2 regions of the Pseudomonas sp. FP1742 genome follow, and region 2 is predicted to be linked to the other one. Evidence: predicted binding sites of a transcription regulator. Region 2 holds the regulator's gene; the other holds the start of a gene.
The links. The regulator FliA, encoded in region 2, starts transcription of late flagellar genes. The targets are predictions, from matches to a motif close to CTAAAGTTTNNNNNNNNNNNGCCGNTAA.

Region 1 (16,679 bases), 3.3 Mb from region 2:
TCGGGCAAGAAGCTGGACGTGACCTACCGCATGGCCTGGTACCGTGGTCTGAAAACCACTTACTACCTCCGTGCCCTGGCCGCGACCAGCACCGAGAAGTCGACCATCAACACCGGCAAGCTGAACGCTGTTTCCAGCGGCGGCAACCACGGTGACGACTCGGTCCTGGCAGCCCCAGCCGGTCCAGCTCCAGTGCCGAAGGCTTGCGCCATCGACGAGCCGGATTGCGAAGCTTGCCAATAAGCTGAGCCGGTAGGCGCTGAAAGGCGCTTACCTGAAACCCCCGATGAGCCTTTGGCTGGTCGGGGGTTTTCTTTTGCCTGCTTTTAAGGTCAGAAGATCGCAGCCTTCGGCAGCTCCTATACCGATATTGCATACATCTGTAGGAGCTGCCGAAGGCTGCGATCTTTTGATCTACCCTGCCTGGAGAAATCCACGGCAAAAAAAACGGCAAAACCTGAAGCGCAGGTTTTGCCGTTTGTGTTTTACAACCGCAGCCTCCATCGACATCCGGTGGAGGCTGTCACCGGGTTAAACCGGTATGGTGAAAGAGTCTCCGTTGTTGGTAATGAACGTCTCGATGGTGTTGGCCCCGGCATACCAGTCCTTCAGGAACACCCCGGAGTCCAGATTGCCGCTGGACAGGTCGGCGGCATTGAAGATGTAGGCACCCAGGTCGTTCTTGACCACCCGGACATCGCTGAGGCTCTGGATGTTTTTCAGGGTGACGGTGTCCACACCGGTGGTACCGTCATCGAAAATTGCGACCATGGTTTTGGAGGAAACGAAGTACGCATCGCTACCCTCACCGCCATACCCGTCACCCGAAGCGCTCAGATACAACTTATCGGCACCGGCACCGCCACGCAGTTCATAACCACGGCTCAACCCCATCAACGTGTCGTTCCCGTCGCCCCCATCAGCAATGCCCGACAGGACGGTGATGTTGTCATTCCCCGCTTCGCCGTAGAAGACCGAACCGACGTCATGGTTGTGACCGATGATGTAATCATCGCCATTACCGCCATAAATGGTGTCGGCCTGGTCGGCACTCGAGGACGTTACCGCCAGCGCCCCCGTTACAGTGAAGCTGTCGCCGTACAGAATGTCATTGCCATCACCGCCATAAAGGGTGTCGTTACCGGCACCACCTTCCAGCATGTTGGCGTAGGCATTGCCGGTCAGCGTGTCATTGAAGGTAGAACCGACCAGGTTATCGATGTTGCTGAGCACATCGCCCTGAGCGTCGCCCCCAGTTCCGGTCCCGGTCAGCAGGTTGACCTGGACCGCATCGGAGCTGTTCACATACCAGGCAGCATCACCGCGACCCACGCCGGTCAAGACGTCCGCACCGCCGCCGCCCACAAAACTTTCGACCGCGCCGGCGCTGCCGGTAAAGGTGTCGTCGTAATTGGAGCCCAGGAACGCTTCGATGGAGGTGTAAACATCGCCTGCTGCAATTCCGGTCAGCACTGGCACACTCAAATCGAGGGTGACGCCGGAACCTTCGTTTGCAAAACTCAAGAAGTCGGTGCCTGCACCACCATCGATTCGGTCCGCACCATCCCCGCCGATGAAGATGTCAGAGAAGTTCGAGCCGCTGATCTGCTCAATGCTATTGTAGGTATCACCCGCAGCAATGCCGGTATGAATACCGGTTTTGAGATTGATTGTCAGACCTGAAGCACTGTCGCTGTAGCTCACCGTGTCCGTACCGGCACCACCGATGAACTGGTCGGCACCGTCACCACCACGCAGGGTGTCATTACCCGCACCGCCAGTGATGATGTTGTCGCTGGCGTTGCCGGTCCCAGTGAAGTTGCCGGTGCCGACAAAGGTCAGACGCTCGACGTTATCGGCCAGCACTTGCGTGTTGAGCTGGGTACGGACTTCGTCGTCACCGCCGCCGGCCTGTTCCACCACCGTGCCGCCAACGTAGAGGTTGATGTTGTACACATCATTCCCCGCCCCGCCTTCCAGTACGTGGGTTGCGCCGCCGGAGGTCAGGTTGTCGTTGAAGGCCGAACCGACCACTCGCTCGATGAAGGAATAACTATCCCCTTCTGCGTCACCGCCGGTACCCTTGCCTGTCTGCAGGTTGACGTTAACGCCAGTGCTGGAAGTCGAATAATCGATCGTGTCGGTGCCATTGCCGCCATCAAATGTATTGGCCACCGCACCACTGATAAAGGTGTCGTTGCCAAAGCCGCCCTGCAGGACTTCAATTCCCACGTAAGTATCGTCAGCTGCGGCACCGAGATTGATCCCGGTTTTGGTGTTGATGGTCACCGGCTGGTTGTTGCTGTCGCTGTAGCTCACCGTGTCCGTACCGGCACCACCGATGAACTGGTCGGCACCGCCACCACCGCGCAGGATGTCGTTACCCGCACCGCCAGTGATGATGTTATCGCCAGCATTGCCGGTACCAGTGAAGTTGCCGGTGCCGACAAAGGTCAGGCGCTCGACGTTATCGGCCAGCACTTGCGTGTTGAGCTGGGTACGGACTTCGTCGTCACCGCCGCCGGCCTGTTCCACCACCGTGCCGCCAACGTAGAGGTTGATGTTGTACACATCATTCCCCGCCCCGCCTTCCAGTACGTGGGTTGCGCCGCCGGAGGTCAGGTTGTCGTTGAAGGCCGAACCGACCACTCGCTCGATGAAGGAGTAACTATCCCCTTCTGCGTCACCGCCGGTACCCTTGCCTGTCTGCAGGTTGACGTTAACGCCAGTGCTGGAAGTCGAATAATCGATCGTGTCGGTGCCATTGCCGCCATCAAATGTATTGGCCACCGCACCACTGATAAAGGTGTCGTTGCCAAAGCCGCCCTGCAGGACTTCAATTCCCACGTAAGTATCGTCAGCTGCGGCACCGAGATTGATCCCGGTTTTGGTGTTGATGGTCACCGGCTGGTTGTTGCTGTCGCTGTAGCTCACCGTGTCCGTACCGGCACCACCGACGAACTGGTCGGCACCGCCACCACCGCGCAGGATGTCGTTACCCGCACCGCCAGTGATGATGTTATCGCCAGCATTGCCGGTACCAGTGAAGTTGCCGGTGCCGACAAAGGTCAGGCGCTCGACGTTATCGGCCAGCACTTGCGTGTTGAGCTGGGTACGGACTTCGTCGTCACCGCCGCCGGCCTGTTCCACCACCGTGCCGCCAACGTAGAGGTTGATGTTGTACACATCATTCCCCGCACCGCCCTCCAGTACGTGGGTTGCGCCGCCGGAGGTCAGGTTGTCGTTGAAGGCCGAACCGACCACTCGCTCGATGAAGGAATAACTATCCCCTTCTGCGTCACCGCCGGTACCCTTGCCTGTCTGCAGGTTGACGTTAACGCCAGTGCTGGAAGTCGAATAATCGATCGTGTCGGTGCCATTGCCGCCATCAAATGTATTGGCCACCGCACCACTGATAAAGGTGTCGTTGCCAAAGCCGCCCTGCAGGACTTCAATTCCCACGTAAGTATCGTCAGCTGCGGCACCGAGATTGATCCCGGTTTTGGTGTTGATGGTCACCGGCTGGTTGTTGCTGTCGCTGTAGCTCACCGTGTCCGTACCGGCACCACCGACGAACTGGTCGGCACCGCCACCACCGCGCAGGATGTCGTTACCCGCACCGCCAGTGATGATGTTATCGCCAGCATTGCCGGTACCAGTGAAGTTGCCGGTGCCGACAAAGGTCAGGCGCTCGACGTTATCGGCCAGCACTTGCGTGTTGAGCTGGGTACGGACTTCGTCGTCACCGCCGCCGGCCTGTTCCACCACCGTGCCGCCAACGTAGAGGTTGATGTTGTACACATCATTCCCCGCACCGCCCTCCAGTACGTGGGTTGCGCCGCCGGATGTCAGATTATCGTTGAAGGCCGAACCGACCACACGTTCAACGAAGGAGTAACTATCGCCTTCTGCGTCACCACCTGTGCCCTTGCCTGTCTGTAGGTTTACATTGACCCCAGATGTCGCGTTTGCGTACGAAACGGTATCAACACCATTGCCACCATTCAAAACATCCGCCCCCGCGCCCCCATCCAGCAGGTCATTACCATCCCCACCGCTCAGCGAGTCATTCCCTGCGAACCCATAGAGCTCATCCGCCCCCGAAGTACCTACCAGGGTATCCGTACCCGCTGTTCCATTGATCACTGCCATTTTTTCTTCCTTGCCGTTTTGATAAATCGGTAGCCAACACAACACTTCAGCTGAGCATCACCCTTCCCGGAATGCCCGCTGAGCATGATCACTGATTGGTTTGAGCAAATAAGAAATGACGCTTCTGGAGCCTGTCTTGATCATCGACTCCACCGGCATGCCCGGCACCAGGGCCAGCCCTTGAAGCTTTGTCAGTTCGCTCTGAGGAATTCTGATGCCCGCGCGGTAGAAGCCAACACCCGTGCGTTCGTCCTGTATTAGATCCGCCGAGAGGCGAACCACGGTGCCGCTCAACTCGGGAGTGGTGCTGCGATTGAAAGCACTCAGGCGCAACGTGGCGTCCTGACCGAGAGACACCTGATCAATGTCCTGCGCACTGATCTTCGCCTCCACCAACAACTCATCATCAGCCGGCACGATCTGCATCAAGCCTTCAGCCGGGGAAATCACCCCGCCCACGGTGTGCACGGCCAATTGCTGTACCCGCCCGGCAATGGGCGAGGTGATGTCGATTCGCTTGAGCTGATCATTGGCGCTGATTTCACGCTCGATCAACTCGCCCTGGCGTGCGAGCAAGTCGCGCAATTCCTCTGAGACTTCGCTGCGAAAGGTCTGATCGACTTGAAGCCGCTGCAGCTCGGTTTCGGCGATCTTGCCCCGCGCTTCTGCAATGGAGGCCATCAGCTGCCCGCGTTCACCGCGCAGCCGGGCGATGCCACGGGCCAGGGCATTAACCCGATCCAGAGTCATCAGGCCTTTGTCGAAGAGCTTTTTGACCGCTTGATATTCCTTGTCGATCAGCTCGATTTCTTCGGACTTGGTTTTCTGCTGGATGTCGTGGCCTACGATGGTTTCGTTGAGTTGCTGGACCCGTTCGCGCAATTGCTTCTTCTGGCCTTCGCGGGACGCACGCCGGTCCAGGAACAATTGCTGTTCGCTGGCCATGACCACGCGCGCCTGATCGGTACTCATGCGTGCGAGCAGTTCTTTCGGCACTGCCACTTCACTGACATTGTCGCGTTCGGCTTCCAGGCGCGCCTGGCGTGTCCACGCTTGATTCAACGACTTGCTCACGATGGCCTGACTGGCCGCTTGCAAGGTGGCATCGAGGCGCAGCAAGACATCTCCCGCCGCTACCTGCTGGCCTTCCTTGACCAGTAACTCGGCGACTACACCGCCGGTGGGGTGCTGGATCTTTTTGACGCTGCCTTCCACTGCGAGGGTGCCGGTGGCAATCACCGCACCGGACAGGTTGGTGCAGATCGCCCAGGTCAGACCGCCGCCGAGCAATACCACCAGCGAGATCACACCCAGGCGCAAGTGGCGGGACAACGAATGGCTCAGGGTACTTTCTTGATCGTTATGCATCAGTTGGACACTCCCATTTCCACGACATTGGTTGTGGGCCGGGAGGCCGGTGGCACGGGTTTTCTCAGCACGGATTCTTTAGGCCCGAAGGCAACCTGGGCGCCGTTTTCCAGAATCAGCACTTGATCGATCACTGACAGGATGTTGGTGCGATGGGCGATGACCACAACAATGCCGCCTCGTGCCTTGACCGCCAGGATCGCCCTGGCCAGCGCATGCTCGCCTTCGGCATCGAGGTTGGAATTGGGCTCGTCGAGCACCACCAGAAATGGGTCGCCGAACAACGCTCGTGCCAGGGCAACGCGTTGCCGCTGGCCGGCGGACAGATTGACGCCACCCTCACCGACCTGGGTTTCGTAGCCCTGGGGTAATTGCAGAATCAACTCGTGAACACCCGCCAGTTGGGCGGCGGCAACAATCGCACTGTCCGCTGCCGATGGGTCCAGCCGTGCGATGTTCTGGGCGACAGTGCCGGTGAACAGGCCCACGCTTTGTGGAAGGTAACCAATCAACTTGCCTCGAGCCTGGTCCGTCAACAGATCGAGGGGCGCGCCATCGAGCCGCACATGTCCGCGCGCGGGGCGCCAGGCATTCACCAGAACGCGGGCTAATGAAGACTTGCCCGAGGCACTCGGCCCCACCACGCCGACAGCCGTGCCAGCCGCCACGGTGAAATTGACGTTTTGCAGCGTCAGCCGCTGGCCACCAGGAGGCGCGGCGAAAATCCCTTCCACCTGCAAATTACGATGAGCCGCCGGCAGTTCAGTCTTGCTCTGCTGATCGGGAAACAGACTGAAGACTTCCAGCAGTTTCTTCCAGGCGATGTGCGCGCCCAGCAAGCTGCGCCAGGTGGCAATGACTTGCTCGGCAGGCGCCAGCGTACGGGCGACGATGATTGAAGCGGCGACCATCGTGCCGCCGCTCAGATCACCTTTGATCACCAGATAAGCACCAAGGGCCAGCGATCCCGACTGCACGGCCAGACGCAGGTTTTTCGAGATACCACCAAAAAAACTGCCAATGTCCACCGAGCGTCTCTGCAAGGTCGTGTACGTGCTGTGGTGGTTTTGCCAAATGGTCGACGCATTGTCGACCATGCCCATGGCTGCCAGCGCTTCGGCGTTCTGGTGGGACTGTTGGCCGTGATGATTGCGCTTGTTCAACGCCTCGGCCGAGGCTTGCGTCAGTTTTCGGGTTTGTCGGTCGGTCATGATCGTCAAGGCGATCAGGACAATCACCAGCGCAGTGGTCAACCAGCCGAACGACGGGTGGATATAGAAGCAGACGGCCAGATAGACCGGCATCCATGGCAGATCGAAGAAGGCCACCAGTCCTGGCCCACTGATGAAACCACGGATCTGATCCAGCTCCTGCGCGGGTTTCAAGGCATCCCCGGTAATCGGCGTTTTCAACGAGGCACCGGAAATGACGCTGAAGACTCTGGAAGACAACGCCAGATCGAGGGACGAAGCGATTCTGACCATGACCCGTGAACGCACGATGTCCAGCAGGCCGGACAACGCATAGACACCAAGCACCAGCAGCCCCAGGGCGACCAGCGTCGGGATACTTTGGCTGGGAATGACCCGGTCATAGACTTCCAGCATGAACACCGGGCCGATCAGCGCCAGAATATTGATCACGCCGGAAAACACTGCCGCGCCGATCAAACCCTGACGCAATACCGATTTCAGTTGCAGCGCCACAACAGGCGCACTGACGGCTTTATGACTTTTCACTGGTGTTCCATCCCTAGGGTTTTGCATGGCTTCCATGTCGCCGAACGCGTGTTCTGGCTTTATGACGCAGGCCGAAAGAAACTTGACGCGTATCGACCCGCGCTCGCCGAGAGTGCAAGTTCCGCACCAGACAGACCCGACGAACGGTAGAAACCTGCTCGACCGCTTTTCTATCGGGCATAAAAAAACCGACGCCTTGCGGCATCGGTTTTTTAGAGCTATCGAATCACATCAGGTCATCTGAATGATGGTCTGCATGATGGTGCTCTGGGTGGAGATGGTCTTCGCGTTCGCCTGGTAGTTGCTCTGCGCCTTGATCAAATCAACCAGTTCGTTGGTCAGGTTGACGTTGGACTCTTCGAGCGAGTTGGACACGACTGAACCCAGGGTACCGGTCTTCGGTGCATCGACACCGGCTACACCGGAGGCGAAGGTTTCTTTCCAGCGGGTACCGCCAATTGGCTGCAAGCCTTGCTCGTTGGCGAAGCTCGCCACCGCCACCTGGCCGATGGCCTTGGTTTGCTGGTTGCTGAAGTTGGCGGTCATGACGCCGCTGGCGTCGATGGTCAGGCTGGAGATCTGGCCGGTGGCGTAGCCGTCCTGGTATTGGGCAGTACGGGCGGTTGGCGAGTTGTAAGAGGTGGTCAGCGCCATGTTGAACGCGATACCGCCAGTGGCAGCGACGGAACCGTTCGGGCCCCAGGTCGGCGGAATGGCGGCGGCATTGATCACAGCTCCTGGCACCCAACCAGTCATGGTCAGCGTGTTGCCGGTTTTGGTCCAGCCAGCGCCGGCTGTCAGCGTGTTGATGCTGCCGTCGGAGTTGAAAGTGATGTCAGCAGTGATCGCCACTGGAGGCGTGGTTGCAGGGTTGGCCGGGGAGCGACCGTCCATGTAGGTATAGACACGCCACGCGTTGGTACCCGTTTTCACGTAGTACTGGTCCATGGTGTGCTCGTTACCCTGGCTGTCGTAGACCTTGGTGGAGATGGTCTTGTTATAGCTGTTGGTATCGGTCGGGCTGAACGGGGCCACGGTCGGCGTGGTTTCCGCCGAGTTCAGGTTCATCGTCTGATCAACCTTGGTAGTCGGATTCGGCTTCAAGCTCGAGGTATCGATCTTCAAGTCAGTCAACACACCGTTGATGATCTTGCCGTTGGCATCGACGCCATAACCCTGCAGTCGGTTGCCGTTGTTATCAACCACAAAGTTTTGAGCGTCGGTCTTGAACGCACCGGCACGGGTGTAGCTCAGGGAACCGTTGTCGCTGAGGATGAAGAAGCCGTTACCCTGGATGCCCATGTCCAGCACGTTGCCGGTGTTGTTCACGTCGCCCTGGCTGAACTGCTGGGAAACGTTGGCCAGGCGTACGCCGTTGCCGATGGTTTTGCTGCCGGTACCCAGGCGAGTGGCCGAGTACACGTCTTCGAATTCTGCACGGGACGATTTGAAACCGGTGGTCGCGACGTTGGCGATGTTGTTGCCGGTCACGTCCAGTTGTTTGTTGGCTGCATAGAGACCGCTAAGGCCGATATTGAAAGACATATTCCACTCCTTTGTGCCGTGTTAGTCGGCTCTATATACCAATGGTTTGCACTTTGGACAGGGCAACGCTGCCCAGGCCTGCCAGGTTCAACATCAACTCACCGCCGGTCTGGCTGATGGTCACGCTGTTGACCGTTGCCGGCAGGTAAGTAATCAGTGAGGTGTTCGTGCCATCGATGGTGGTCGTTGCGCCGAAGGTGTAAGTACCCGCCGGTGCCACCGCGCCCGAACTGTCCTTGCCGTCCCAGATGAAACTGGTGTTGCCGGCGCTTTGGCTGCCCAGGTCAAGGGTGCGGATGACCGTGCCTGCCGAGTTGGTGATCTTGACGGTGGCTGCGGAAACCGATGTCGGCACCACCACGGTACCGTTGAGGCTCTTGGAGGTGTCGACCACCGCTTTGTCGGTCTGCGCGATGACCGAACGGCCCACCAGCGAAGAAGCCTGCAAGGCTTGCGACGAGTTGTAGTTGCCGGCAATACCGCTGACAGTCTGGTTCAGCGTGGTGATGCCTTCCAGGCTACTGAACTGCGCCAACTGAGCCACGAACGCGCTGTTGTCCTGAGGATCGAGCGGGTTCTGGTTTTTCAGTTGGGTGACCAGCAGTTGCAGAAACGCATCCTTGCCCAGCGCCTTGCTGCCGGTGGCGCTGCTGGTGGCCGCGGCAAGACCGTCACTGGAGGTCGTGCTGGTCTTGACCGAAGAGTTGGCCAGGACATCCTTGATGCTTACGCCGCTGGTGGTATCGGTAACACTCATCGAAAGTCGCCCCTTATCACTGACCGAGGGTCAGGACCTTCTGCATCATGGTTTTGGCGGTGTTCATCATTTCGGCGTTGGTCTGGAACGAACGGCTCGCGGAAATCATGTCGGCCATCTCTTCGACGACGTTGACGTTCGGGTAGTAGACGTAGCCCTTGGCATCGGCAGCCGGATGATTCGGCTCGTAGCGCGCTTCAAGGTTGCTCTGGTCTTCGACCACGCCCAGCACTTGCACGCCTTGACCGGCTGCGTCCTGGTTCTGGAACAGCGAATCGCTGCCGCCGCTCTGGCCGCCCTGGAACATGGTGGCGAACACCGGATGACGGGCGCGATAGGTCTGGTCGATGCTCGACGAGACGGTTTCGGCGTTGGCGATGTTCGAGGCCACGGTGTTCAAGCGAGTGGTCTGGGCACTCATGCCGCTACCGGCAATGTTGAAAACACTGGATAGAGACATGGATTACTCTCCGCGCAGGGCTGACACCAGCCCTTTGAATTTACTGTTGAGCAGGGTGAAGCTGGCCTGGAAGTTGACCGCGTTTTCCGCGTAGTTCGACTGTTCCAGTTGGGCGTCCACGGTGTTCTGGTCGATCGACGGTTGCATCGGCGTGCGATACATCAGCGACTCGTCGCCATTGCCCAAACCCTCAGCTTCGATGTGACGGCTGTTGGTCATGCTCAAGGCGAACTTGCCGTTTTTGGTTTTCTCGTTCTGCTCGGCGAGCACTTTCGAGAAGTCCAGATCCCGAGCCTTGTAGTTCGGGGTGTCGGCGTTGGCGATGTTGTTGGCCAGGACTTCGGCACGCTGAGCGCGGAAGCCCAGGGCTTGTTCGTGGATACCGAGCGCTTTATCGAAGCTGATGCTCATGTCGGGAAACCTTCGGGTGACCTGATTTTTCGTAACGTGAACATAGCAAGCGGCGTGCCAATTCAAAAAAGCCCGTAAACCGGGGCTTTGCCGGCGATGGCAAGACGGCAATGCCAGAAAAGCGGCAACCGATTTCCGCCGCCTGCCGCTTTTCTGCCGCTTGTAACTGGCAACGACTATCCAATGTGGGAGCGGGCTTGCTCGCGAAGGCGTCGTGTCAGTCGACATTTGCTTTGACTGGCATACCGCATTCGCGAGCAAGCCCGCTCCCACATTGGATTGTTGTAGGTACAGGGAAATCATCAGGCATAAAAAAACGGGAGCCCCCTAAGGACTCCCGTTTTTTTATGCCTGCCGCTTTTGAATCACTTCGCCTTGTAAATGATCCCCGGGCTGCACTGGACCATCTGGTAATGATCCGGCAAACCGTTCAGCGCTTCGGACGCGCCAAGGAACAGATAACCGCCCGGCTTGAGCGTGCTGTGGATACGCAACAGGATGTCTTTCTTCACCTCGGCGGAGAAGTAGATCAGCACGTTGCGGCAGAACACGATGTCGAACTTGCCCAGGCTCGCGTAGCTGTCCAGCAGGTTGAACGAGCGAAATTCCACCCGACTCTTGATCGGTGCCTTGATCGCCCAGCGCCCCGGCCCCTTGGGGTCGAAGTACCGCTGCAGGCGCTCGGGCGACAGACCGCGGCCGATGGCCAGGCTGTCGTACTCGCCGGTCTTGCAGTTGGTCAGCATGGTGCCGGACAGGTCGGTGGCAACAATCTGCACGCCCATCTTCAACTGGCCCATGTTGACCCGTTCGAACTCATCGATGGACATCGACAGCGAATACGGCTCCTGACCCGACGAACACGCCGCCGACCAGATCCGCAGGCGCTGGCCGGGGCTGGCCTTGATCGCTTCCGGCAATACCTTGTTCTTCAAGACTTCAAACGGATAGGTGTCACGAAACCACAGGGTTTCGTTGGTGGTCATGGCATCCACCACCATCTCGCGCAAACCGCTGCGCGGCTGGGTCTGGATGCGCTGAACCAGCTCGCCCAGCGATTTGATGCCCTGCTGTTCCATCAGTTTGTTGAGACGGCTCGAGACCAGATATTGCTTGTTTTCACCGAGCAAAATGCCACAGGCTTTTTCCAGGAATACCCGGAACTGTTCGAAATCCAAATTACCCGTAGACAAAGATACCGCCTCTTAAATCGTGTTGACCGCCAGGGGCAGAAGGCCTCTAGCTGTTATCTGCTGCTTTGATCCGGTCGACTACCCGGGATGCCAGGTCATCAGGACGGAACTTGGCCAGGAAGTCATCGGCACCGACCTTCTTGACCATCGCCTGATTGAACACTCCCGACAACGAAGTATGCAGGATGATATGGAGCTTTTGCATGCGCGGATCGGCGCGGATCTCGGCCGTCAGGGTGTACCCGTCCATCTCCGGCATCTCGATGTCGGAGATCATCATCAGGAACTCTTCCTCCGGCTTCTTGCCCTCGTCGGCCAGTTTGCGCAGGTAATCCAGCGCTTGCCGACCGTCGTTCAACGCCACCACTTCGACACCGACCGTCTGCAGGCAACGGGTCACCTGCTTGCGCGCCACCGACGAGTCATCGACCGTCAGCACCCGCAAGGACAATGCCTTGTGCTGAGTCTCGACATCCACCACGCCCACCGAAATCGCTTCCGGCGTCGGCGCCACTTCCGCCAGCACCTTCTCGACGTCGATGATTTCGACTAACTGGTTGTCGACCCGAGTCACAGCCGTCAGGTAGTGATCGCGCCCCGTGCCCTTGGGTGGCGGATGAATCTCCTCCCAGTTCATGTTGACGATGCGCTCCACCGACCGAACCAGGAAACCCTGGGTCTTGGTGTTGTACTCCGTGATGATCACGAAGGGATTGCTCTGGTCCAGCAACCGACCGGAACCGGTCGCCATCGCCAGATCCAGAATCGGAATGGTTGCCCCCCGAATATTCGCCACGCCGCACACGACAGGACTGGACTTGGGCATCAGAGTCAGCTTGGGGCATTGCAGCACCTCACGAACCTTGAACACGTTGATCCCATACAGCTGCTGGCCGTCGAGACGGAACAACAACAGCTCAAGGCGATTCTGCCCTACCAGTTGCGTGCGCTGGTTCACCGAATCCATTACACCAGCCATGCCAAGACTCCTACACCAACGCTAAGTGTGTTGCGACGCACATTCATCACGAAACGGCACGGCGCTTGCTTTTTAACTCTTATGAACACAGAACCGACATTTTTCCGACGCCTGACATCAACCTGCCGCAGATTGCTCTGTGCGATGTCGGCCGTTTGCCTGTTCAACGCTGGCAGCCCTGCCCTTGCTGATACGGTTACCTTGCCTGACATGCTTATCGGCGTCACCCAGGGCTTTCTTGAATTCACCGTAGAGGACTATCTGGCCAGCAGTCAAACGCAAGGTCGCTACGAAATCCAGGTCAATCAGCTCGATCCGCGCCTGCGCATGCCTATGTGCGACAAGGAATTGACTGCCACCCTCGAGAGCCCGGCAAGGCCTCTGGGCCGGGTCACGGTCAAGGTTCGCTGCGAGGGCGCCGCACCCTGGACCGTCTTCGTGCCCGCTCAAGTGAAGCTGTTTCGCGACATCGTGACGACCACTCGTCCGCTCAAGCGCACAGGGATTATCGAACCTCAGGACGTAACCCTGCGCGAGCGCGATGTCAGCCTGATAAACCAGGGTTTTCTGACTTCTGTCGATCAGGCGATCGGGCAAAAACTTACCCGACCAATGGTCGCCGATCAGATCATTACGCTGGTGCATCTCGAACAGGCGGAAGTGGTTCGCAAGGGCGACCAGGTGGTGATTACCGCCCGCAGTGGTACGCTCAGTGTGCGCATGCCGGGTGAAGCGTTGTCCAACGGTGGCCTGAGCGAACAGATTCGCGTCAAAAACCTTAACTCCCAGCGGGTCATCAAGGCGCAAGTCACCGCGCCCGGCCAGGTGGAAGTAGCCATGTAAGGGCTCTGTGTTTGTGAAGTGATGGCGCGCCGTCTGGCGGTTGCCTAAACTGTGCCGCATGCAGGACATGCGCTGGCGCATGCAAGCTCATTGATAAATGGGCCTAAAGTTTTTTGGGAAATAGCCGAAAACATGGCAAGCGTCCAAATACCCAGAGGTTTTTTGTCATGGTCATCGATTTCAGTCGTTTAAACAGCTCCTCGTCACTTACGGGCAGTACACGTACCAGCGCTGCGAAGGAAACCGCCGAAGCCGGCCAATCCGCGCCGCTGAATACCCCGGCCGAACAGGCCAGTACCACCAAAAGCGGGGAATCGGTACACCTCAGCAATGAGGCTCAACAGTTGCAGAAGGTCACTGACAAGCTGCGCGATCAGCCTGCCGTCGACAAAGCCCGCGTGGCCGAGTTGAAAGCAGCGATTGCCGATGGCAGCTATAAGGTCGACAGCAACCGTGTAGCCAGCAAACTGCTCAACTTCGAAGCCCAGCGCTAGGCCACGGCCCGCGCCAGGCTTTTGGACGCTTAAAACCCAAGGCCAGCCATGCACGACACTCATTTACTGCAACTGATCATCGACGACTTTGCCCCGGCGCAACAACTGCTGGAACTGCTGCAAACCGAGTCCCTCGCCTTGCACGGTCGCGACATGCCACTGCTTGAAGAGATTCTGGCGCGTAAACAGGCATTGATCATTCTGCTCGAACAGCATGGCCGCAAACGCAGTGAAATCCTCGTCAGCCTCAATCTGCCGACCAATCGCCAGGGCCTGGAGCAACTCGCCAGCCAGTCGAGCATTGGTGAACATTTGCTGGCACAGAGCGACGTGCTGACCGACCTCCTGGCCCAGTGCCAGAGCACCAATACCAACAATGGCCAGTCGATTCTGGTGCAGCAGGCCGCCACGGCCAACCAGCTGAAAATCCTCACCGGCGGTGAGCCGCCAGCGCTCTACGATGCCCGCGGATCAACCTCCAAGCTCGCCAAGCCACGCCCGCTCAGTCAGGCTTGAGCCTTTCAATGAGCACGCTCTATCAAGACGCGAAACATGCTGGCAGAATGCTGGCTAGTAGTCATATTTGTCTGGAGATTGATACCCCGTGTTCAATGCCTTAAACGCGGAAGATGCTCCGCAGCCACCCAAGGTGCTCACCACGCCCCTGGAAATCTCCGGCAACCTGCGTCAGCTGCAAGACAGCCATGACCCGCTGATCATCACGTTCCACGAGCGCAGCCAGCGCTTCCAGAGTTATCTGGTGGATGTCGATCGTAACAGCAACATGATCGCCCTGGACGAAATGATCCCCCGCGACGGCGAACGCTTTCTGCTGGCCGGTGAACCGTTCAAGGTCGAAGGTTTCCACGATGGCGTGCGCATCGCGTGGGAAAGCAACGGCCCGCTGACTATCGACGAATCCGGTGATGGTCGCTGCTACCGTGGCTCGCTGCCCGATGAGGTGGTTTACCACCAGCGCCGCAATGCTTTCCGGGCTGCGTTGAAGCTGGCACAACTGGTTAATGTCGAGCTGGGGGGTGACAAACTCAAGTCGCCTATTGGTGGCAAACTGCTGGACATCTCCGCCACTGGCTGCAAATTGCGCTTCGACGGTGACATCACCGCCAGGCTGCAATTAGGCCAGGTCTACGACCGTTTCATCGCCGCCCTGCCCTTCGGCAGCATGACGGCACCGGTCGAGTTGCGTTACCTGCACTTTGAAGAAAAGATCAACACCACCTTCGCCGGCGTGCGCTTTCACAACATGAGCGGCCTGGTGCAACGGCAGGTCGAGCGGTTCGTCTATCAGCTGCAACGCGAAGCCCGGCGCTTCGACAAAGACGACTTCTGATACGCCCCGCCAATAAAAAAACGGGCAGCCCCTTGCGGTGACTGCCCGTTTTTTTTATGCCTGGATCAAGGCCGCGCTTCGGTAAAACTTTGCTCGCGACCTGCGTCCGGGTCTTCTGATTCCGAAACTGTTTCAGGTTCTGGTTCGGGCTCGGCATCCGGATCGACATCAGGCTCCGGGTTGACCGGGTTCTGCATCTGATCCTGCACCACTTGCTCATCGACTCGCGGGTCAAGGCACGCCACCAGTGGCGAACTCGACATGCTGTCCGGCATGGCCACGTGATGCAGCGGAGCATCGTCCACCTGATGCAGGTTGGTGACCGCTTTCGGACGGATTCGCCACACCAGCACTAGCGCGAAGAAGCTGAAAAAGGCATAGAGCATCTGGCTGCCGAACAACTTCATCAACACCCCGGCCACCAGCGGTCCGATACTCGCGCCGACGCCGTAGGTCACCAGCAGCATCGCCGTCAGCGACACCCGGCGATCACCCTCGACGTGGTCGTTGGAGAACGCTACCGCCAACGGGTACAGACAGAACTGCACCAACGAGCAGAGGAATCCGGCGATGAACAGCACCTCCAGCGGCACCTGCTGCATGATCGCCAGCGGCAACGCCGCCAGTGCCAGGGTGAACGCAAAACTGCGGATCAACAGTGCCCGGTCATAACGGTCGGACAGCCAACCCAACGGCCACTGCACCACCAGCCCCGCAAAAATGCAGCTCCCCATGAACAGGCCGACCTGTTCCGTGGACAACCCTTGCTGCGAGGCATACAGCGGCGCCAGACCGTAGAACGAACCGACGATCAACCCCGACCCCAATACCGTGCTCAGTGACTGCGGCACGCGCTTGATGAAGAACCGTGGCTCCATCGGTGCCGGGTGCAGAGGCGCCGGGTGAATCCGCCGGGTCAGGGCCACCGGCACCAGACACAGGGCGAAGCACAGCGCGACCAGCATCAACAGTTCCAGCCCCAGTCCCGGGTGCATGACCAGAATCAGCTGACCCAGCACCAGCCCCAGGTACGAGGCGATCATGTAGCCGCTGAACACCACGCCACGCTGCTTGGCTTCTGCCTGCTCGTTGAGCCAGCTTTCGATCACCATGTACTGGCACATCATGCCCAGGCCGACGATCACCCGCAGGAACAACCACGCGGGCAGCCAGTCCACCAGGCCATGGCCCAGCACCGCCGCGCCGACGATCCCGGCACAGGCTGAATAAGCTCGAATATGCCCGACCCGGGCAATCAGCCGATGGCCGATCTTGCCACCCAGCACCAGGCCGAAATAGTTGGCCGCCATCAACGCGCCGACCCACAGGCTGTCGACTTTATCGGCCGCCAGGCGCAGGGCAAGGTAGGTACTCAACAGGCCCGAGC
Region 2 (15,761 bases):
CTTGCCGTCGAATTGCGAAGGCGTCAGCCCCGCCCGACTCGCGTCGCGCAGGCGGGTGTCGATCGGGATGTAGCCTTGCCAGATTTCTTCCGGGTACTTGTCGCGCAGCACGCGCAGGGTGCCGAGAGAAGCCTGGGTGCGGCGGTCGAACAGGGTCGGCACGATGTTGAACGGCAGCGCCTGTTTGCGTGAGCGGTTGATCATTGCCAAGGTGTTGACCATGCGTTCCAGACCTTTGACCGCCAGGTGCTCGGTCTGCACCGGAATCACCAACTGCTGGCTGGCCGCCAAGGCATTGACCATCAGCACGCCGAGCAATGGCGGGCTGTCGATCACGGCGTAATCGAAATCCTGCCAAAGTTGCGCCAGGCTCTTGGCGATCACCAGGCCCAAACCACTCTGGCCCGGCGACTGGCGCTCAAGGGTGGCCAGCGCGGTGCTCGACGGCAACAGGGAAATGCGTTCGTCGCTGGTGGGCATCAGCAACTGACCGGGCAAGCCTTGCGGCACGCTGCCCTTGTGCAGGAACAGGTCGTAGCTGCTGTGTTCCAGGCTGTCGGGGTCGTAACCGAAGTAGCTGGTCATGGAGCCGTGGGGATCGAGATCGACCACGACCACGCGCTTGCCCGCCTCTGCCAGCAACCCGGCTAAAGCGATGGAGGAAGTGGTTTTACCGACACCACCCTTTTGATTGGCAACTGCCCAGACTCTCATTCGGATTGTTCCTCCCGGTCGAAAACGTCGACCGAGAAATAGCTCAACGTATTAATGCGGGTGACGGAGAATTGACGGCACTCTCGCGTCCCGGCGACTTGACCGGGGTAGGTGCAGTTTGTGTGCCAGCCCGCTTCAATGCGGCATCCGGTTGTGCATGGGCCGTTCCGGTACCGGTGAGACTGCGACGTACATCGAGATTGCGTGACACCACCAGCACCACCCGACGGTTACGCGCGCGACCTTCGGCGGTGGCGTTGTTGGCCACCGGCTGGAACTCGCCGTATCCCACCGATGCCAGACGACCAGGGTTCACACCCTGCATCGCCAGCATCCGCACGATGCTTGCCGAACGGGCCGAGGACAGTTCCCAGTTGGTCGGGTATTGCGCGGTACGGATCGGTTGATCATCGGTGAAGCCTTCGACGTGGATCGGGTTGTCGAATGGCCGGAGGATCGCGGCGACCTTGTCGATGATGTTGAACGCGATGTCGCTGGGCATGGCGTCGCCGCTGCCGAACAACAGGCTGGAATTGAGTTCGATCTCGACCCACAACTCATTGCCGCGCACGGTCATCTGATTGGAGCTGATCAAGTCGCCGAACGCCGCGCTGATGTCATCGGCAATGCTTTTGAGCGGATCGTTGGCGGCCTGGGCGATACCGGCGTCGATCTGTTCGCTGTCCTTGACCAATGGCTTGGCCGGGGTCACGGTCTGCGGTCGCTCTTCACCGATGGGAATCGGCTTGAGGGCGCGATCGGAGTCGGTAAACACCCCGATCAACGCCTCGGAGATGACCTTGTACTTGCCTTCGTTGATCGACGAGATCGAGTACATCACCACGAAGAACGCGAACAGCAAAGTGATGAAGTCGGCGTAGGAAACGAGCCAACGTTCATGGTTCACATGTTCTTCAGGTTGCCTGCGACGTGCCATGGTCCATGTCTCCCATCAATCCATAAAGCCCTGAAGCTTCAACTCAATAGAGCGAGGGTTTTCACCTTCGGCGATCGACAGGATCCCTTCCAGCAACATTTCGCGATAGCGCGACTGTCGCAACGCGATGGACTTGAGCTTGGCGGCAATCGGCAGCAGCACCAGGTTGGCACTGGCCACGCCGTAAATGGTGGCGACGAAGGCGACGGCGATGCCGCTGCCCAGTTGCGATGGATCGGCCAGGTTGCCCATGACGTGGATCAGGCCCATCACCGCACCGATGATACCGATGGTCGGCGCGTAGCCGCCCATGCTTTCAAAGACTTTGGCGGCTTCGATATCGCGGCTTTCCTGGGTGTAGAAATCCACTTCCAGAATGCTGCGGATCGCTTCCGGTTCCGCGCCGTCCACCAGCAGTTGCAGGCCTTTACGCGAGTAACTGTCGGGTTCGGCGTCGGCCACCCCTTCCAGGCCGAGCAAACCTTCCTTGCGGGCGGTCAAACTCCAGTTGACCACGCGATCGATGCCACCGGCCAGGTCCACGCGAGGCGGGAACAGGATCCAGGCGAGAATCTGCATGGCACGCTTGAAGGCACTCATCGGCGATTGCAGCAGCGCGGCACCGATGGTGCCACCGAGTACGATCAGCGCCGCCGGGCCGTTGGCCAGAGCGCCGAGGTGACCGCCTTCAAGGTAGTTGCCGCCGATAATGGCGACAAACGCCATGATGATCCCGATAAGGCTGAGTACATCCATCAGATGCAAGCCTCAACCAGATGCCGACCGATGTCGTCGAGGCTGTACACCGCGTCCGCGAGCTCGGCTTTGACGATGGCCATCGGCATGCCGTAGATCACGCAGCTGGCTTCATCCTGCGCCCAGATCGCACTGCCGCCCTGCTTGAGCAGACGCGCGCCTTCGCGACCGTCAGCGCCCATGCCGGTCAGCACCACCGCCAGAACTTTGTCGCCGTAGGATTTGGCCGCCGAACCGAAGGTGATGTCCACGCACGGCTTGTAGTTCAGACGCTCGTCGCCCGGCAGGATTTTCACCGCGCCACGGCCGTCGATCATCATCTGCTTGCCACCCGGTGCCAGCAGCGCCAGGCCCGGACGCAGGATGTCGCCATCCTCGGCTTCCTTGACGCTGATGCGGCACAGCTTGTCCAGGCGCTCGGCGAAGGCCTTGGTGAAGGCTGCCGGCATGTGCTGGATCAACACGATCGGTGCCGGGAAGTTGGCAGGCAACTGGGTCAGGACCCGTTGCAGTGCAACCGGGCCACCGGTGGAGGTGCCGATGGCGACCAGTTTGTAGGCTTTGCGTTTCGGCGCAGGAGATGACGGAGCTGCTGCATGGGGGCGCGCCGCAATCGGTGCCGGTGCCGGACGCGCAGGCGCGCTGCTGCCGTAGCTGCCAACGCTCGAAGGTGCAGGCGTCGGGGCTGGCGCAGCAACCGGTGCCGGTGGAGTGTAGGCGCTGACACGACGGTTACTGCGCGAGATGCTGAGAATCTTCTCGCACAGCAGTTGCTTGACCTTCTCCGGGTTACGGGAGATGTCTTCGAAATTCTTCGGCAGGAAGTCCACCGCGCCGGCGTCCAGCGCATCGAGGGTGACCCGGGCGCCTTCGTGGGTCAGCGAAGAGAACATCAACACCGGGGTCGGGCAGCGCTGCATGATGTGCCGCACCGCCGTGATGCCATCCATCATCGGCATCTCGTAGTCCATGGTGATCACGTCTGGCTTGAGGGCCAGGGCCTGATCGATCGCCTCTTTTCCGTTGGTCGCCGTACCGACGACCTGGATATTTGAATCCGCTGCAAGAATTTCCGAGACGCGGCGGCGGAAAAACCCCGAATCGTCCACCACCAGGACTTTGACTGCCATAAACACTCCGTTAGACGGGGCGAGGCTCTGGCGCCCCGCTCCCCCAGAATCAAATACGCCGTGCGGCGTAACGCTTGAGCATGCTCGGAACATCGAGAATCAGTGCAATGCGGCCGTCACCGGTGATGGTGGCGCCGGACATGCCCGGGGTTCCCTGGAGCATTTTGCCCAATGGCTTGATGACCACTTCTTCCTGGCCCACCAACTGATCGACGACGAAGCCGATTCGCTGAGTGCCCACCGAAAGGATCACCACATGGCCTTCGCGCTGCTCTTCGTGAGCGGCGGAGCTGACCAGCCAGCGCTTGAGGTAGAACAAGGGCAGCGCCTTGTCCCGCACGATCACCACTTCCTGGCCGTCCACCACGTTGGTGCGCGACAGGTCGAGGTGGAAGATCTCGTTGACGTTCACCAGCGGGAACGCGAACGCCTGGTTGCCGAGCATGACCATCAGCGTCGGCATGATCGCCAGGGTCAACGGGACCTTGATGACGATCTTCGAGCCCTTGCCCTTGGTCGAGTAGATATTGATGGTGCCGTTGAGCTGGGCGATCTTGGTCTTCACCACGTCCATGCCCACGCCACGACCGGACACGTCGGAGATCTCGGTCTTGGTCGAGAAGCCCGGCGCGAAGATCAGGTTGAAGCAATCGGACTCGCTGAGACGGTCCGCCGCATCCTTGTCCATCAAACCTTTTTTCACGGCGATACCGCGCAGGACATCAGCGTCCATGCCCTTGCCGTCATCGGAGATGGACAGCAGGATGTGGTCGCCTTCCTGTTCAGCGGACAGAATCACCTTGCCGCTGCGAGGCTTGCCCATCGCTTCGCGATCAGCCGGCTCTTCGATACCGTGGTCGACCGAGTTGCGCACCAAGTGGACCAACGGGTCGGCCAAAGCCTCGACGAGGTTCTTGTCGAGGTCGGTTTCTTCGCCGACCAGCTCCAGGTTGATCTCTTTCTTGAGCTGGCGAGCCAGGTCGCGAACCAGGCGCGGGAAGCGCCCGAAGACTTTCTTGATCGGCTGCATCCGGGTCTTCATGACCGCGGTTTGCAGGTCGGCCGTGACCACGTCGAGGTTCGACACGGCCTTGGACATGGCTTCGTCGCCGCTGTTGAGGCCCAGCCGGACCAGGCGGTTACGCACCAGTACCAACTCGCCGACCATGTTCATGATTTCGTCCAGACGCGCGGTATCGACCCGCACGGTGGTCTCGGCTTCACTGGCCGGTTTTTCCGCGGGTGGTGCGGCCGGGGCGCGAGCAGGCGCCGGTGCAGCAGCGGCGGCAGGCTTCGGCGCTTCGGCTTTTGGCTCGGGCGCTTTGGCCACGGGCGCTGGCGCCGCAGCCTTGGCAACCGGGGCCGCTACCGAAGAAGCGGCAGAACCGGTGCCCACTTCAGTGAACTTGCCCTTGCCGTGCAATTCGTCGAGCAGCGATTCGAACTCGTGATCGGAGATCAGATCGCTGCCGGCCGCAGCGGCGGTTGGCGCAGCCGGGGTCGGAACCGAAGCAATGGCCGATTCCAGAGCATCGACCGCAAAGGTGCCTTTGCCGTGCAACTGGTCGAGCAGTGCTTCGAACTCGTCGTCGGTGATGTCGGAGCTGTCGCCGGCCGCTTTCGGGGCCGCCGGTGCGGTAGGCGCGGCGGCCACGGCATCGGGGGCGAACTGGCCTTTGCCGTGCAATTGATCGAGCAACGACTCGAACTCGGCGTCGGTGATTTCGTCGCTGGCTGCCGCATCGCCAGTCGGCGCCGGCACTGGAACAACGGCGGGCGCCTCGGCCTGAGCCTTGACGGCGTTCAGCGAGTCCAGCAACTGTTCGAATTCGTTATCGGTGATGTCACCGGATTCACTTTCGGCGGCAGGCTCTTGCACCACGTCAGCGACAGGTGCAGCTTCATCAGCCATTTGCGGCTCGGCCAGACGGGCCAGCGCCGCGAGCAATTCAGGCGTGGCAGCCGTGATCGGGCTGCGTTCGCGGACTTCGCTGAACATGCTGTTCACCGCGTCCAGCGCTTCGAGAACCACGTCCATCAGTTCCGAGTCGACGCGCCGCTCACCCTTGCGCAGGATGTCGAACACGTTCTCGGCGATGTGACAGCACTCCACCAGCTCATTGAGCTGGAGGAAGCCGGCGCCCCCTTTTACAGTGTGAAAACCGCGAAAAATTGCATTGAGCAAGTCCGCATCATCAGGTCGGCTTTCCAGCTCGACCAGTTGCTCGGACAGTTGCTCTAGAATCTCGCCGGCCTCAACCAGGAAATCCTGAAGGATCTCTTCATCGGCGCCGAAGCTCATTAAGGGGGTGCTCCTACAGGTCTAAAAACCCAGAAAACTAAAATCCAAGACTGGATAGCAAATCGTCCACATCGTCCTGACCGGACACAACGTCTTCTCTTTTATCGGCATGAATCTGCGGACCTTCACCCTGAGAGAGATGTTTTTGCGGATCTTTTTCAGCCAGCATCGCTTCACGGTCATGTTCGATACCCGCAAAGCGGTCTACCTGGCTGGCCATGAGTACGAGCTTGAGCAGGTTGCTTTCAACTTCGGTGACCAGTTGGGTCACACGCTTGATCACCTGACCGGTTAGGTCCTGGTAATCCTGGGCCAGCAAAATGTCGTTGAGGTTGCTCGACACGACGCGGTTGTCTTCACTGCTGCGTGTCAGGAAACCGTCGACCCGCCGGGCCAGTTCGCGGAACTCTTCAGCCCCGACTTCGCGACGCATGAACCGCCCCCAATCCGTGCTCAGCGCCTGAGCTTCGTCGCTCAGGCTGTTGATCAGCGGCGTGGCGTTTTCCACCAGGTCCATGGTGCGGTTGGCCGCGGCCTCGGTCAGCTTGACCACATAGGACAGGCGCTCGGTGGCATCCGTGATCTGAGACACTTCCTCGGCTTGCGGCATGTGCGGGTCAATCTGGAAATTGACGATCGCGCTATGCAGCTCGCGGGTGAGCTTGCCTACTTCCTGATACAGGCCGCGGTCACGGGTCTGGTTGAGCTCATGGATCAGTTGCACAGCGTCGCCGAACCTGCCTTTTTCAAGGCTTTCGACCAGTTCGACCGCGTGTTTTTTCAGGGTCGACTCGAAATCGCCCTGTGAAGATTCGTTATGCTCCATAGCTCCCCCGTGCGCAGTACATCAGCCGATGCGTTCGAAAATCTTCTCGATTTTTTCTTTCAACGCCTGGGCTGTGAAGGGTTTGACCACATAGCCGTTAACACCGGCCTGGGCCGCTTCGATGATTTGCTCGCGCTTGGCTTCGGCGGTCACCATCAGCACTGGCAGATGCTTGAGCTTTTCATCGGCGCGCACGTGACGCAGCAGATCGATACCGGTCATGCCCGGCATGTTCCAGTCCGTTACCAGAAAGTCGATGCTCCCGCTGTTGAGAACCGGAATGGCAGTGGTGCCATCGTCAGCCTCGACCGTGTTGGTGAACCCAAGGTCACGCAACAGGTTTTTTATGATCCGCCGCATCGTTGAGAAGTCATCAACGATGAGGATTTTCATGTTCTTGTCCAATTCGACCTCCAAGCAGTCTTAAACGCGCCCAGCACCTGGACGCGCCATTTCAATCAATCCGGCAAAGCACTCAATGACTGTCTGGAGCACAACAGATCGAGACCGGTGCAGTTCAACCCCACACCGGCTCCATTCGCAGTGTCCCCACACTGCCTTCAGCGCGCTCGCCACTCCCCCAAACGCCCCCGCAAACGGGCCGCGCACTGGCTGTGTAACTGGCTGACCCGCGACTCGCTGACCCCCAGGACCTCACCGATTTCCTTGAGATTCAACTCCTCGTCGTAGTACAGCGCCAACACCAGTCGCTCACGCTCCGGCAAATTGGCAATCGCGTCCGCCAGCGCTGCCTGGAAGCGTTCATCTTCCAGATCGCGTGACGGCTCGAGATGAGCACTCGCGCCATCCTCATGCAGCCCTTCGTGTTCGCCGTCCTGCAACAGATCGTCGAAACTGAATAACCGGCTGCCCAGGGTGTCGTTCAAAATCCCGTAATAATCGTCGAGACTCAATTGGAGTTCGGCCGCAACTTCGTGATCTTTAGCGTCACGGCCGGTTTTAGCTTCAATCGAGCGAATCGCGTCGCTGACCATGCGGGTATTGCGGTGGACCGAACGTGGCGCCCAGTCCCCCTTGCGCACTTCATCGAGCATCGCGCCGCGGATTCGAATGCCCGCGTACGTCTCGAAACTCGCGCCTTTGCTGGCGTCGTATTTGGTTGATACTTCAAGCAGGCCGATCATCCCGGCCTGGATCAGGTCTTCGACCTGGACACTGGCCGGCAGACGCGCCAGCAAGTGGTAGGCAATGCGTTTGACCAATGGCGCGTAACGCTCGATCAGCTCGTACTGCGCGTCACGTGCCGACTTCTTGTAGAGGTTGTAACCGCTGGCTGTCATAGCACAGGTCCTGCCGTTTGTTGCACGAGGCGCTCGACGAAAAACTCCAAGTGCCCACGCGGGTTGGCCGGCAGTGGCCAGGTATCGACTTTTTGCGCGATGGCCTTGAACGCCAGGGCGCACTTGGAACGCGGAAAGGCTTCGTAGACCGCACGCTGCTTCTGCACAGCCTTGCGCACGCTTTCGTCGTAAGGCACCGCACCGACGTATTGTAAGGCGACGTCGAGGAAGCGATCCGTGACCTTGGTCAACTTGGCGAACAGGTTGCGCCCTTCCTGCGGGCTCTGCGCCATGTTGGCCAGGACGCGGAAGCGGTTCATGCCGTAATCGCGGTTAAGCAGTTTGATCAGCGCGTAGGCGTCGGTGATCGAGGTCGGCTCATCGCATACCACCAGCAAGACTTCCTGCGCGGCGCGTACGAAGCTGACTACCGAGTCCCCAATGCCCGCGGCGGTGTCGATCACCAATACGTCGAGGTTGTCGCCGATGTCACTGAATGCCTGGATCAGGCCGGCGTGCTGGGCCGGGCTCAGATGAACCATGCTCTGGGTGCCGGACGCGGCCGGGACAATGCGGATTCCGCCAGGCCCCTGCAACAGCACGTCGCGCAGCTCACAGCGGCCTTCGATCACGTCGGCGAGTGTGCGTTTGGGTGTCAGTCCCAACAGAACGTCGACGTTCGCCAGCCCCAGATCGGCATCCAGCAGCATGACGCGCCGGCCGAGCTCAGCTAGAGCCAGGGACAAGTTCACTGACACGTTAGTCTTCCCGACGCCACCTTTGCCGCCGGTCACCGCGATCACCTGTACGGGATGCATGCTGCCCATGTTATTTCTTTACCTTGTCTTACTTAGACGGAGGCCACATTACTGGCTGCGCGTTCACCATCGGAACAATGCATGGCAGACCATCGATGTAGGTACAAAAAATGTTCATTAATACCTCAGCCAACCTGCTTGGTCGGGCTGTGGTAAATATCAGCGAACATGTCAGCCATGGCTTCTTCGCTGGGTTCTTCCTGCATTTGCACGCTAACGGCGCGACTGACCAGTTGATGACGGCGCGGCAGATGCAAATCATCCGGGATCCGCGGACCATCGGTCAGGTAAGCCACCGGCAACTCATGACTGATAGCCAGGCTCAACACCTCGCCAAGACTTGCCGTTTCATCCAGTTTAGTCAGGATGCAGCCGGCGAGGCCGCAGCGTTTGTAACTGTGATAAGCGGCAGTTAGAACCTGTTTCTGGCTGGTGGTTGCCAGAACCAGATAATTTTTTGATTTGATGCCGCGCCCGGCCAGGCTTTCGAGCTGCATGCGCAGGGCCGGATCGCTGGCCTGAAGGCCGGCGGTATCGATCAGCACCACGCGTTTGCGCAGCAATGGTTCCAGCGCCTGCACCAGGGATTGACCCGGGTCGACGTGGGTCACCGACACGTTGAGGATCCGGCCCAAGGTCTTGAGCTGTTCCTGAGCACCAATGCGATAGCTGTCCATGCTCACCAGCGCGATGTTCTGCGCGCCGTACTTGAGCACGTAACGGGCCGCGAGCTTGGCCAGTGTGGTGGTCTTGCCCATGCCGGCCGGGCCGACCATGGCAATGACACCACCCTCTTCCAGCGGCTCGACTTCCGGGGTGGCAATCATCCGCGCCAGGTGCGCGAGCAACATGCGCCAGGCCTGACGAGGCTCTTCAATGTCGGTAATCAGCGCCAGCAGATCTCGCGACAACGGGCCGGACAGGCCGATACGCTGCAGACGACGCCAAAGATTGGCCTGAGCCGGACGGCTGCCTTGCAGCTGATTCCAGGCCAGCGAGCCAAGCTGCACTTCCATCAGTTCACGCAGGCTATTGAGTTCGAAACGCATCGAATCGAAGGCGCGCGGGTCCACACCGCCGGAGGCTGGCGCAGGGGCCGGCGCTGCACGACGAGGTTCGGCGTAGGTTGGCTCGATCAGCGGTTCGGCGGCGGTCAACGGCAGGCCGGCGAACAACTGGCGATTGGTGGTCTTGTCGCTCTCGCCATCGCCGCGCAGGCTCAGCTCGGCCTGGGCAGTGACGATCCGCGACTGGGTCTTGCGCAGCTCGTCCTCGAGTTCCATGTTCGGGACACGCGGGGCCAGCGCCGACAATTTGTAATCCAGGGCAGCCGTCAGCTCGACACCACCGGCGATCCGGCGATTGCCAATGATGGCGGCATCGGCGCCCAGCTCATCACGAACCAGTTTCATGGCCTGACGCATATCGGCGGCGAAAAAACGCTTAACTTGCATAAACCACTACCTCAGCCGTTGGGCCCTACTGTCGCAACGATGGTCACTTGCTTGTTGTCAGGAATTTCCTGGTAAGCCAACACGTGCAAGCCCGGGACTGCCAGCCGACCGAATCGCGAGAGCATCGCGCGAACCGGACCGGCCACCAGCAGAATCACCGGTTGACCTTGCATTTCCTGACGCTGCGCCGCATCGATCAATGAGCGTTGCAGTTTCTCCGCCATGCTTGGCTCCAGCAGAACACCCTCTTCCGAGCCTTGTCCTGCCTTCTGAAGACTATTGAGCAATATTTGTTCCAACCTTGGCTCCAAGGTGATCACAGGCAGCTCCGACTCAGTGCCTACAATGCTTTGCACGATTGCACGGGATACGCCGACACGCACCGCGGCCACCAAAGCGGCAGTATCTTGACTCTTGGCAGCGTTGTTCGCGATGGCTTCGGCGATGCTGCGAATGTCCCGTACCGGCACCTGCTCGGCCAGCAACGCCTGCAAGACTTTGAGCAGTTGCGACAGCGAAACCACCCCCGGCACCAGTTCTTCAGCCAGCTTCGGTGAGCTTTTGGCCAGCAATTGCATGAGTTGCTGGACTTCTTCGTGGCCGATCAGCTCGCTGGAATGCTTGTACAGAATCTGGTTCAAGTGGGTTGCCACGACCGTACTGGCATCGACCACGGTGTAACCGAGGGATTGCGCCTGGGCGCGCTGGCTGATTTCGATCCACACCGCTTCCAGGCCAAAAGCCGGATCTTTGGCGGTAATGCCGTTGAGCGTGCCGTAGACCTGCCCCGGGTTGATCGCCAGTTCCCGGTCCGGGTAAATCTCGGCTTCAGCCAGGATCACGCCCATCAGGGTCAGGCGATAGGCACTGGGTGCGAGGTCGAGGTTGTCACGGATATGCACAGTCGGCATCAGGAAGCCCAGGTCCTGGGAGAGCTTTTTACGCACACCCTTGATCCGCGCCAGCAACTGACCACCCTGGTTGCGGTCCACCAGCGGAATCAGGCGGTAGCCGACTTCCAGGCCGATCATGTCGATCGGCGTCACGTCATCCCAGCCAAGCTCCTTGGTTTCCTGAGCTCGGGCCGGCGACGGCAGCAGCTCCTGCTGACGCTTGACCTCTTGCAGGGCCTGAACCTTGACGGCGTTCTGCTTCTTCCAGAACAGGTAAGCGCCACCGGCCGCCAGGGCCGCCATGGACAGAAAGGAGACATGCGGCATGCCCGGCACCAGGCCCATCACCGCCATCAAGCCAGCGGCTACCGCCAAGGCTTTTGGCGAGGCGAACATCTGGCGACCGATCTGCTTGCCCATGTCTTCCGAGCCGGAAGCACGGGTCACCATGATCGCCGCGGCGGTCGACAACAGCAGTGATGGCAATTGCGCCACCAAACCGTCACCAATGGTCAACAGCGCGTAAACCTTGCCGGCGTCACCGAAGCTCATGCCGTGCTGGAAGATCCCGACCGCCATGCCACCGATCAGGTTGATGAACAGAATCAGCAGGCCGGCGATGGCGTCACCGCGCACGAATTTGCTGGCACCATCCATGGAACCGTAGAACTCGGCCTCCTGAGCTACTTCCATCCGGCGCAGTTTTGCCTGGTTCTGGTCGATCAGGCCGGCGTTCAAGTCGGCATCGATGGCCATCTGTTTGCCCGGCATCGCATCGAGGGTGAAACGCGCGCTCACCTCGGAAATCCGCCCGGCGCCCTTGGTCACCACGACAAAGTTGATGATCATCAAAATCGCGAAGACCACGATACCGACCACGTAGTTACCGCCGATCACCACTTCGCCGAAGGCCTGAATCACCTTGCCGGCGGCGGCATGGCCGTCCTGACCGTGGAGCATCACCACCCGCGTCGAGGCCACGTTCAGCGCCAGTCGCAACAACGTCGCCACCAGCAGAATGGTCGGGAACACCGCAAAATCCAGTGGCCGCAAGGCGTACACGCAGACCAGCAACACAACGATGGACAAGGCAATGTTGAAGGTGAAAAACACGTCCAGCAGGAACGGCGGCACCGGCAACATCATCATGGCCAGCATGACCAGCAGCAACAGCGGCACACCCAGATTGCCCCGACTGAGGTCGGCAATGTTTGTGCGGGCATTGCTGATTAACTGAGAGCGATCCACCGGTTTTCCCCGTTCCTTTAACGCAAACTTTTGACGCCTGAAGCAGGCGCAGGGCGGCTACTGCAAGAAGCCTTCCAACTTTTGCAGAGGCGGAAAATAGAGGGATTTATTGGGCTTTTGTAACAGCTGCCAAGCCTGCGAGGCTGCGTTCGAGCCGGGGTCGCGCGCTCGAAAGTCCCCGCAAGGGTTTTACGACGACTGCGCAGCCGGACACAGTTTCCCGTGCTCGGCAACCGCAACAACAGAGCATTTGATAAGTCAGCCCGCGGTCAGCACCTGTTTGTCAGTGATTGGACCAAAACTCAATGCTTTGCCATTGATGTAACGTACGCCCTTGAGCATTTCGACACCGTCGATTACGACGGACTCTTCTTGGGTGTACATGAGCGTCACCCTCGAAACAGGCGTCAGTTTTTCAGACTCTTTCTCGAGCTGTTCTATCAGGGTAAGCGCCCAATGAAAGGGGATAATCCCAAGATCTTTGATCTCGATCTGGCGCCCCTCGTCTTCCCAGCGAAAGTCCTGTCGTGCCGTGATGGACAACTTGTCACCAACTATTGTGAACTCCGGCTTGCTATATCGCCTTTCCATCTCCCCACCGATCCAGCCCTCCATGTATGAATCACGATTCGTGAAGAGTTCGAAAAGCTTTGCGTTGTTGACGATCGTCCCGGCATCACTATTAAACGGACGGTAGTTGTTATGATAGGCCAGCCCTCCCAATTCGGGCCGAATCGCGTTAGTTGCCTCTTTCAAATAGTCCGGAATGTAGACGTTCGCCATCTGCACAAAATGCGTGAAATCCAGAACCAAATTGAAAGTAACGGTGTAACCGATCGCCCGTTCGCGAAGATTTTCCTCCAACCTCCCCGACACAAACTCCACTTCCATCCCTTGCAGTTTCCGATATTCAAGATTTTCCATGACTGCCTCCTCGAGGACTCTGATGCGATACCAATCCTTGACACTCGTATCAAACAATCAGAGACGCCACAGCAAGGATATAAATTGGGTGAAACCCCATGGGTATGACAGCGCTAGATGGCACTGACTGTCTACTGTCAAAACTAACAGGTATGCGGGACTCCCGGGCAAACGGAGTGCGGGGTAACACCGCTAATCCATCTCTCAAGAAGCACGCCATAAATCCGACAGAATCAGCAGACCATTCTTGAGCGTATCTGGGTACCACCCTGACCTACAAAGCGCGCTCAGAAATTCGAAACAATCCCCCTGACTAAACAGGCTGGCCTACATCTAGCCGCTTGTCGGATTTTAGTACCCATCTGTAATTTCTGATAGTAGACAGCCCACCCAGTGCCTGTTTGACTCTCATATCCTTTTACACAAGCAGGGGGTATGTGACATGAACTCCCAATCATTGAAACAGCAAGTACTTGAAATTTTTACGACATGGAAGATGCCTCACGCCTCATCTTTCAGCCTTTTGTTCATCAATACCCTTAAAGGCTTCATCGCTTATTTTTTTGACGAAAACGACAAGGAGATAGGCCAAGTAAATGAGCCAGGGAACGATAATGAAAACAAGCCAAAAAAACTAGAATTCGGGCACAAAGGCATCAGTAAGATCGCACGAGTCGAACCTGACGGAGCGAATCTGATTATCGACAATATCCTAGCCATTCCCTGACTTTTGACATTCATCGCAAAGGCGCCCCGATCAGGAATCGCGCCGCAAATCCGGCGGAATCGGCAAATCGTCCTTGAGCGGATCCGGCCGCTTGCCCTTGCCCGCGCGGTACTGGCGGATCTGGTAGACGTAAGCCAGTACCTGAGCCACCGCCAGATACAGCCCGCCAGGAATTTCCTGATCCAGTTCCGTGGAGTAGTAGATCGAACGCGCCAGGGCCGGCGACTCCAGCAACAGCACTTCGTTGGCCACCGCTATTTCGCGAATCTTCAAGGCCAGGAAGTCGCTACCCTTGGCGATCAGCATCGGCGCCCCGCCCTTTTCCGGATCGTACTTGAGCGCCACAGCGTAGTGAGTCGGGTTGGTGATCACCACGTCGGCATCAGGGATCGCGGCCATCATCCGCCGCTGCGACATCTCGCGCTGTAGCTGGCGAATGCGTTGCTTGACCTCCGGCCGCCCTTCCTGATCCTTGTGTTCGTCACGGATTTCCTGCTTGGTCATCAACAGCTTTTTGTGGCTTTCCCACAGCTGCACCGGCACGTCGACCGCAGCGATGATGATCAGCCCGCAAGCCATCCACAATGTGCTCCAGCCCACCACTTGCAGACTATGGATGATCGCCATGTCCAAGGGTTCATGGGCGATGCGCAGCAGATCATCGATGTCCGACGACAACACCGCCAGCGCCACGAACAATACGATGAAGAACTTGGCCAGGGCCTTGAGCAGCTCCACCAGCGCCTTGGCCGAGAACATCCGCTTCAGGCCAGCGCCGGGGTTCATGCGACTGAACTTGGGCGCCATGGAGCCTGCCGCGAACAGCCACCCTCCCAGGGAGATCGGACCGATCAGCGCGGCCAGCAGCAACGTGATCATGACCGGCTGAATCGCCAACAGAGCGATCTGCCCCGAGTGCAGCAGGAAGATGCCCATGTTGCGCTGATCCAGAATCGCTTCCCGCGACAGCGTGAAGTTTATCCGCATCAATTCCATCAAGTCCTGGGCCAACGCGCCGCCAAAAATCAGCAAGGCGCCGGCGCCGGCCAGCATCACCGCCAGGGTGTTGAGCTCCTTGGAGCGCGCAATTTCACCCTTCTCACGGGAGTCCTTCTTGCGCTTCTCCGTGGGGTCTTCTGTTTTGTCCTGACCGCTTTCGCTCTCAGCCATGACTCAGCGCGCCCGTGCCAGTTCGCGTAACAACTGCAAGGCCTCGGCGGCCAGCGGTTGATACTGATTGAGAATGTCCGCCAGGCCGACCCAGACGATGAACAAGCCGAGCACCAGGGTCAGCGGAAAGCCGATCGAGAAGATGTTCAGCTGCGGTGCCGCCCGGGTCATCACGCCAAACGCGATGTTGACCACCAGCAACGCGGTGATTGCCGGCAGCACCAGCAACAGCGCCGCACCGAGTACCCAGCCGAGCTTGCCGGCCAGCTCCCAGAAATGATTGACCATCAAGCCGCCACCGACCGGCAGCGTGGTAAAGCTTTCGGTGAGGACTTCGAACACCACCAGGTGGCCGTTCATCGACAGGAACAACAACGTCACCAGCATGGTGAAAAACTGCCCGATGACCGCCACCGACACGCCGTTCGTAGGGTCGACCATCGAAGCGAAACCCATGCCCATCTGGATCGCCACAATCTGCCCCGCCACCACGAACGCCTGGAAGAACAGTTGCAAGGAGAAACCGAGAACCGCACCGATGATGATCTGCTCGGCAATCAG

Region 1: a site for FliA is predicted at 13,551-13,578, ahead of flgM (flagellar biosynthesis anti-sigma factor FlgM). Genes of this name have one in related genera too.

What each region holds. Positions count from the first base shown of each region.
Region 1 covers NZ_CP117460.1:5,022,150-5,038,828, forward strand. Annotated here, with positions in the region: gene PSH64_RS22795 (ribonucleoside-diphosphate reductase subunit alpha) at 1-243, shown strand, start outside; gene PSH64_RS22800 (calcium-binding protein) at 532-4,152, opposite strand; gene PSH64_RS22805 (HlyD family type I secretion periplasmic adaptor subunit) at 4,210-5,520, opposite strand; gene PSH64_RS22810 (type I secretion system permease/ATPase) at 5,520-7,259, opposite strand; gene flgE (flagellar hook protein FlgE) at 7,491-8,804, opposite strand; gene flgD (flagellar hook assembly protein FlgD) at 8,836-9,561, opposite strand; gene flgC (flagellar basal body rod protein FlgC) at 9,578-10,021, opposite strand; gene flgB (flagellar basal body rod protein FlgB) at 10,025-10,432, opposite strand; gene cheR (protein-glutamate O-methyltransferase CheR) at 10,798-11,625, opposite strand; gene PSH64_RS22840 (chemotaxis protein CheV) at 11,672-12,604, opposite strand; gene flgA (flagellar basal body P-ring formation chaperone FlgA) at 12,686-13,447, shown strand; gene flgM (flagellar biosynthesis anti-sigma factor FlgM) at 13,615-13,941, shown strand; gene PSH64_RS22855 (flagella synthesis protein FlgN) at 13,990-14,457, shown strand; gene PSH64_RS22860 (flagellar brake protein) at 14,546-15,292, shown strand; gene PSH64_RS22865 (MFS transporter) at 15,358-16,679, opposite strand, start outside.
Region 2 covers NZ_CP117460.1:1,753,044-1,768,804, reverse strand. Annotated here, with positions in the region: gene PSH64_RS07920 (ParA family protein) at 1-714, opposite strand, end outside; gene motD (flagellar motor protein MotD) at 758-1,651, opposite strand; gene PSH64_RS07910 (flagellar motor protein) at 1,667-2,407, opposite strand; gene PSH64_RS07905 (chemotaxis response regulator protein-glutamate methylesterase) at 2,407-3,537, opposite strand; gene PSH64_RS07900 (chemotaxis protein CheA) at 3,587-5,839, opposite strand; gene PSH64_RS07895 (protein phosphatase CheZ) at 5,877-6,665, opposite strand; gene PSH64_RS07890 (chemotaxis response regulator CheY) at 6,687-7,058, opposite strand; gene fliA (RNA polymerase sigma factor FliA) at 7,226-7,966, opposite strand; gene fleN (flagellar synthesis regulator FleN) at 7,963-8,793, opposite strand; gene flhF (flagellar biosynthesis protein FlhF) at 8,910-10,238, opposite strand; gene flhA (flagellar biosynthesis protein FlhA) at 10,250-12,379, opposite strand; gene PSH64_RS07865 (hypothetical protein) at 12,638-13,303, opposite strand; gene PSH64_RS07860 (hypothetical protein) at 13,746-14,030, shown strand; gene flhB (flagellar biosynthesis protein FlhB) at 14,061-15,200, opposite strand; gene fliR (flagellar biosynthetic protein FliR) at 15,204-15,761, opposite strand, start outside.